One region of the Terribacillus sp. FSL K6-0262 genome, then DNA from elsewhere that is predicted to be linked to it. Evidence: predicted binding sites of a transcription regulator. Region 1 holds the regulator's gene; the other holds the start of a gene.
The links. Region 1 encodes Rex, which represses fermentation and respiration genes when NADH is low (regulators of the CRP and FNR family bind a similar motif). Its sites were predicted from a motif close to TTGTGAAATATTTCACAA; they were not measured.

Region 2: the regulator Rex is predicted to act here: its motif matches at 1,499-1,516, upstream of MHI54_RS03445 (cytochrome ubiquinol oxidase subunit I).

The regions. Positions count from the first base shown of each region.
Region 1 is NZ_CP150277.1:1,140,166-1,143,924, reverse strand. It holds gene MHI54_RS05820 (ABC-F family ATP-binding cassette domain-containing protein) at 1-1,548, opposite strand, end outside; gene MHI54_RS05815 (redox-sensing transcriptional repressor Rex) at 2,001-2,627, shown strand; gene MHI54_RS05810 (phosphate ABC transporter ATP-binding protein) at 2,757-3,482, shown strand; gene fetB (iron export ABC transporter permease subunit FetB) at 3,479-3,759, shown strand, end outside.
Region 2 is NZ_CP150277.1:684,988-688,746, reverse strand. It holds gene MHI54_RS03465 (hypothetical protein) at 1-4, shown strand, start outside; gene MHI54_RS03460 (DUF4177 domain-containing protein) at 109-291, shown strand; gene MHI54_RS03455 (GNAT family N-acetyltransferase) at 303-773, shown strand; gene MHI54_RS03450 (hypothetical protein) at 797-1,345, shown strand; gene MHI54_RS03445 (cytochrome ubiquinol oxidase subunit I) at 1,556-2,956, shown strand; gene cydB (cytochrome d ubiquinol oxidase subunit II) at 2,943-3,759, shown strand, end outside.

The DNA of each region.
Region 1 (3,759 bases):
CACCTGTGTGGCAATTTTGTTCATAAAGTATCGGTCATGGGAGACAAAGAGGATGGTGCCAGGGTAATCAGCCAATGCACTCTCCAATACTTCCTTGCTATCCAGATCCAAGTGGTTGGTAGGTTCATCCATGATTAACAGATTCGATTTCTGCATCATGAGCTTGGCCAGTGCGAGGCGGGCTTTTTCCCCACCGCTCAATGTATTGACCACTTTCAGGACGTCATCGCCAGTGAATAGGAAATTACCGAGGATGGTCCGGATATCCTTTTCGTCCATAAGCGGATATTCATCCCAAAGCTCAGCCAGAACGGTCTTGGAAGAATGGAGTTCAGTCTGTTCCTGATCATAATATCCGATGCTGACGCCGGTACCCAGCTCTACTTGTCCGGATTTAGCGGGAAGCTTTCCGATGATTGTCTTGAGCAATGTCGTTTTACCAGTTCCGTTCGGACCAGTAAGGGCAATGCGATCCTGACGGTTCATATGGAAGGTGACATGCTCGAAGACAGGGGAGGCACTCTCCGGGTATTGATAAGCCAAGTCCTTCACTTTCAATACATCATTCCCGCTGCGTCTATCGATATCGAATGTGAGTCTTGCAGATGATGCATCCTGGAGCGGACGATCGATTCGTTCCATTTTTTCCAGTTGCTTGCGTCTGCTTTGAGCCCGTTTGGTGGTTGTAGCACGGGCAATATTCTTTTGGACGAATTCCTCCATCTTTTTGATTTCGGCCTGCTGCTTTTCGTATTGCTTCATTTCCCGTTCAAAATTGGCAGCTTTCTGTTCCAGATAGCTGCTGTAATTTCCTTTATAACGGACAGAGTGATTATGGGCTATCTCAATGACGGTATTGACTGTTTTGTCGAGGAAATAACGGTCGTGCGATACGACTACGACAGCTCCCTGATAGCTGCTCAAATAACCTTCCAGCCAGTCCAGCGTGGAAATGTCCAGATGGTTGGTCGGCTCATCCAGTATCAATACATCCGGTTTTTGAAGCAGCAGCTTCCCTAAGGCAAGCCGGGTTTTCTGTCCGCCGCTCAAGGAACCGATAGGGGTGGACAGATCTTTATCGCCGAAATTAAGCCCGTTCAATACGGAGCGGATATCCGCTTCATATTGATAGCCTCCATTCAGGCGGAAAGCCTGCTGTTTTGTATCATAATTCGTCAATAGCTGCTGGTAAGCCGCTTCATCGGAAATAAGATCGGGGTCGCCCATCTTTGCTTCCAGACGGCGTAATTCTTCTTCCTGCTGGATCAAATCAGCAAAGACGGTCTTCATTTCCTCCAAGATGCTCTTTTCGGACTCCAAGCCTGTATGCTGTTCCAAATAACCTAGGGTAGCATCTTTTGACAGGAATACATTCCCCTCGTCAGAACTCAACTCCCCTGCCAGGATCTTCAGCAATGTCGATTTACCGGCACCGTTGCGACCGACGATGGCCAAACGATCCTGTGTTTGTACTTCCAGCTTTATATTTGATAAAATGACATCTGCGCCAAATAGTTTTGTAATATTGTTCGCTTGCAATAAAATCATCTTGTTCACCTCATACTATCAGTGTATCCTATGTGACAAAACAGTAGCAAGCGCCGAATTCCTGCGCGTATACGCTTTCATGCGGATGGACATCGTGAATGGATTTGTTAAAATGGAGACAAGATGCCCCAATCTCATCTTCTTTGTGAATCTGTACAAGACTTTCCTTCTCTTATCTGTTAGAATAAGGTGTTAACTATAATCGTACTTTGTGAAAGTATCATATCGTAACAATTCAAGGACGAAGCCGCAGGCAGCATCTGTAACTCCTTGCAGATGCCGGAAGGGAACCTGTCTGCAACCCATCATACCGTCTACTCGGAATGGGGCTGGTCATATTCAGAAAAGGTAACAGAACCATGCTGTTCTAGTCCGAGAGGCCTTTTTGACCAGCTGCATGGCTGCACGAAGTTCGCTTTTGGAAGCTGCAGGCTTTAGGAGGAAAAATGAGCATGTATATGGATCAAAATAAAATACCAAAAGCTACGGCAAAGCGGCTGCCCCTTTATTATCGGTTCCTTAACAGCCTGCATCTGCAAGGCAAAACAAGGGTTTCCTCGAAGGAACTCAGTGAATCGGTGAAAGTCGACTCGGCCACAATCCGCCGTGACTTTTCCTATTTCGGAGCACTTGGCAAAAAGGGCTATGGCTATAATGTAGAGTACTTGCTGAACTTCTTCCGGAAGACACTGGATCAAGACGAGATCACGAAAGTGGCACTTATCGGGGTCGGTAATCTTGGTACAGCATTCCTGCATTATAATTTCACGAAAAATAACAATACAAAAATCGAAATGGCATTCGATACCGATCCCGGAAAAGTGGATCATAATATCGGCGGGGTCCCCGTCTACCATATCGATGACTTAGAGAAATATATCGGCAATGTAAGCGCAGCTATCCTGACGGTGCCGGCGCATGCTGCCCAAGCAATCACGGACCGCCTTGTCGAATGCGGTATTGCCGGAATCCTGAATTTTACCCCTGCGCGTATCGCAGTGCCCAGCAATATCCGTGTGCATCATATCGATCTGGCAATCGAATTGCAGTCATTGGTTTATTTTTTGAAGCACTATTAATTCCAATTCCCGCACCTCTCAAGCAGAGGTGTTTTTTCTTACATAAATTCACTGATGATCATACTTCCTTAATGCGTTTTACTCGGTTAGACTGGGGAAAGGTATCAGGAAAAGAAGGGACGTAAAAGAATGTGCCAGCAAGCCGCCATCACTTTACAGAAAGTGACGTATGAAATAAATAAGCATGAAATCATCCGCAATGTAACGGGCAGCTTCACCAAAGGCAGGATTACAGCAGTCATTGGCCCCTCAGGTGCTGGAAAGACATCACTTTTTCGGTTATGCAATGGTATGCTGTCACCAACAAGCGGGAGCATCCTGATCGATGGAAAGGATATTGCACAGTATGATCCGGTTGCCCTGCGCCGTCATGTGGGCGTCGTCCTCCAGCAGGCAATCATGCTTGAGGGCAGTGTCCGGGATAATTTGGAATTGCCGCTGCAGTTAGCTGGAAAGGGGCTGTCAAATGACAGGGCAGAACAAATCACCAGGTTAGTGGGACTGGAGCGGGATATATTGGATCAAAACAGCAGGGATTTGTCAGGCGGGCAAAAGCAAAAGGTCTCCATCGCCCGGACATTGCTGAACAAGCCGGAAATCCTGCTGCTGGATGAGATCACATCTTCTTTGGACCGAGTTTCCAAGCAGGATATCGAGAATCTCATTAAACGGATCAATAAAGAGCATGGAACCACTGTCATCTGGATCACGCATAGCCTTCAGCAGGCACAGTCGGTGGCCGATGAAGTCTGGGTCATGATGGATGGGGGAATTGCCGAAGCGGGGGCCATTGAATTATTGGATGATCCGGGGAATGAAGCTGTCAGAAGCTTTGTCATGGAGGCGGAAAAATGACTGTACAAGCCATGTTGCTTACTTTGATATTTGTCCTGATCCCGCTTGCTCTGTCCAAGACATTGCGGCTGGGACTTGAAAAGGATACACTCGTTGCCACCATTCGTTCCATCATCCAGCTGTTTGCAGTCGGATATGTATTGCAGTTCATCTTCGATTCGGAAAATATCATGTATATCCTCCTGATGGTGGCACTGATGATCGGTGCAGCAACACAAAACGCCAGGAAAAAAGGGGCATCCATCAGAGGCATCACCTGGAAGCTGGTGCTTACCTT
Region 2 (3,759 bases), 460 kb from region 1:
GTAAGGTGGAGGATCACCCAATCGGCTGTACCCAATCCTATTTGGTGAAGAGGCTGTAGGAAACTTTTTGGCAGACTAAACCGTAATAGAGGAAAAGGGGGAACAGATATGATGACATATGCGTTTGAAACAATTGAGATGAAAGCATTAACCGGGAAGATGAAGAAGGATTATCGGAAAGTTGTCCAAGAATATGCCCGGGATGGCTGGCGTTTACATAGCATGAACCCAATTCCGGGTTATGATGGGATGGCACTCAGCATCGAACTGATCTTTGAAAGGGAAGCTTAAGGGGTGGAAAGATGAACATCAGAGAAATAGCTGAGAGAGATAATCAGCCAGTCGAGCAGCTGATTCGGACTTGCTTGAAAGAATTCGGAGCCGATAAGCCAGGAACAGCCTGGAGTGATCCTGATCTTGGCCGTTTCCATTCCCTGTATCAGAAGCCAGGCTCGAGATATTGGGTGGTGGAGCAGGAAGGTAAGATCGTTGCGGGCTGCGGAATCGGGCCCATTCCCGGACATCCGGAAGTTTGTGAGCTTCAAAAGATGTATGCGGCCAAAGATACGCGCGGAACAGGTATAGCCCATGATTTATTGCAGACAGCCCTTACCTTTGCCCGCCGGCATTATCGTCGCTGTTATCTTGAAACGTTAAGCAGTATGGCCGCTGCAAACCGCTTTTATCTGAAGAATGGATTTCGGCGTATGGACAAGCCATTAAGTGAAACGGAGCATTACGCATGTGATGTTTGGTATATCAAAGACTTATAATACACTGGAAGGAAGACGATGCATTGCATTTCAAACCAGTTTTGGAATTACTGGAAGCCCGCGGTATCTCCTATGCTATCGGCGGTTCGCTCCTCCTGTATCTGAAAGGACTGCCTGTATGCCCGAATGATGTCGATATACTAGTTGAAAGAGAGTGCTTTGCTTGCGCGAAGGAAGTGCTTCAGGCAAGTGCTGTCACATATGAAGATAAACCTGCCCAAGGTATCTTTTTAACAAGAGCTTGCATAACCTTCGGGATGTCGGATGGTTTGCAGGTGGATTTGATGACTGACTTTGCAATTCTATATGAAACCAATGTCATCCAAATGCCATTCACTGCCATCAAGGAACAAACAAAGGATGGCTTGCTGCCGCTGGGCAGTATGGAAGCTTGGTATGTGATGTATTGGCTATTGCCAGGCAAGGAAAAAAAGCGAGCTTTGATGGAAGACTATTTTCATAGCAATGGCCTTGCAGATCCTTCATACTTAAAGCAGGCTCTCACGCTTGGTTTGCCAGAAGCTGCAAACTTCGCGATCAGCCGTTTATTAGCGGATGCATCAAGGAATTAATTACCTACGATCATTTTATATGAACTACTAGAAAATCCCTTTCCAAAGGGATTTTTTTATTTGTTAACAAAGCTGTGACGATTACGCCACAATTTGTTCAATATTTCACAATCACAAATAGGAATAGGGGAGTATACTAAACGTAACAGGACAATGTGACTAATTTCACATAGTTTCCGATAAAATATGACAAAGAAAGAAGGCGGCAAAATGGATGTTGTAGAGCTTTCGCGAATCCAGTTTGCATCAACGACATTGTTCCATTTCCTATTCGTTCCATTGAGTATAGGATTGGCATTCATCATAGCAATCATGGAAACTCTGTACGTTGTCAAAAAAGATGATAAGTACAAAAAAATGGCGAAGTTCTGGGGACATTTATTCCTGATCAACTTTGCAGTCGGTGTCGTGACCGGTATACTGCAGGAATTCCAATTTGGAATGAACTGGTCGGAATATTCCCGTTTCGTAGGGGATGTCTTCGGTGCACCGCTTGCAATAGAAGCATTATTGGCATTCTTCATGGAATCCACCTTCCTTGGTTTGTGGATTTTCGGCTGGGATCGTCTGCCGAAATGGGTGCATGCCCTATGTATTTGGCTTGTTTCCTTAGGTACGATTTTCTCCGCATTCTTCATCCTGTCAGCCAACTCATTCATGCAGCATCCAGTAGGGGAAGTACTGCAAAATGGCAGATTGGAAATGAATGATTTCTTGGCAATCCTGACAAATGGCCAGCTTTGGGTTGAATTCCCGCATACTATCTTGGGATCATTTGCAACCGGAGCCTTGTTCATCACCGGTATAAGTGCCATCGCATTCCTGCGTAAGAAGCATGTGGAATTCTATAAAGGTTCCTTTAAAGTGGCGATCATCGTCGGTTTGATCAGCGGTATCGGTATTGCGCTGTCCGGGCACGAACAGGCACTATATCTTGTGGAAACACAGCCGATGAAAATGGCTGCCAGTGAAGGCCTTTGGGAAGACAGTGCCGATCCGGCTCCATGGACTGTTTTCGCCAATATCGATACAGAAGCGAAAGAAAATTCGGGCGAGCTAAAAATTCCGTACCTGTTGAGTTTCTTATCTTATGGGGAATTCAAAGGTTCGGTCGAAGGTATGAATACACTTCAGGAACGTTATGAAGATCTATATGGACCTGGCAATTACATGCCGCCGGTCAAAACGACATTCTGGAGTTTCCGTGTCATGTCTGTACTTGGCGGTGCAATAGCTGCCCTTACCATCTGGGGAGCGTACTTGTATGCACGTAAAAAACTTATCAATAGTAAATGGTATCTGCGTTTGATGATCATAGCCATCAGCTTCCCATTCATCGGAAGTTCGGCAGGCTGGATCATGACGGAAATTGGTCGTCAGCCATGGGTTGTATTCGGTTATATGAAAACAGAGGATGCAGTCAGCGCAGGGGTGACTGCAGGAGAAGTATTATTCTCCCTCATCACTTTCTCTGTTTTGTATCTGATCTTGTTTGCGGTCATGATCACTTTGTTCGTCCGTGAAATCAAGAAAGGGCCGGACCACGATATCGAGAAGACAGACCCGATTGCAGATCCGTTCACGAAGGAGGGTCAACATGCTTTCTCTTAATGAATTCTGGTTCATTCTCGTTGCTGTCTTGTTCGTTGGCTTCTTCTTCCTGGAAGGCTTCGACTTCGGAGTCGGAATGGCAAGTAAGTTTGTAGCCAAAAATGATTTGGAAAGACGCGCGTTCATCAATTCAATCGGTCCATACTGGGATGCCAATGAAGTATGGCTGATCACAGCGATCGGTGCGATGTTCGCTGCATTCCCAAATTGGTATGCATCCATGCTGAGCGGATTTTATCTCTGTTTCGCGTTCATTCTCTTCGGATTGATCGGGCGCGGTGTTGCGTTCGAGTTCCGCGGCAAAGCGGAGCATCCGACTTGGCGAAAAACATGGGACTGGGTGATTCTGTTTGGCAGCATCATCCCGCCGCTTACTTTCGGCATCATGTTCACAGCCTTGATTCAAGGAGTGCCGATTGACGAAAATATGACAATGCATGCCGGAGTATCCGATGTCATCAACTTTTATACCGTTCTTGGCGGTGTGACACTCACCATGCTTTGTGCATGGCATGGCCTTATCTTCGGTACACTACGGTTGATGGACACATTGCGTGAACGCTGCCGCAAAGCAGCGAAGAGCTTGCTGCCCATCAACGCGATTTTACTGGTGGCATTCCTTGGTATGACATTCTTCAAAACGGACATGTTCAGTGTCCATGGCAATATTTTGGAGTATCTATTCATGGTCGGTGTTCTCGTTTACATCGCATCGGGTTATTTCATCACACGCAAACGAGATGGCTGGGCATTTTTGATGTCAGGCTTGATCATGATCCTGCTGATCGCTTCCGTGTTTATCG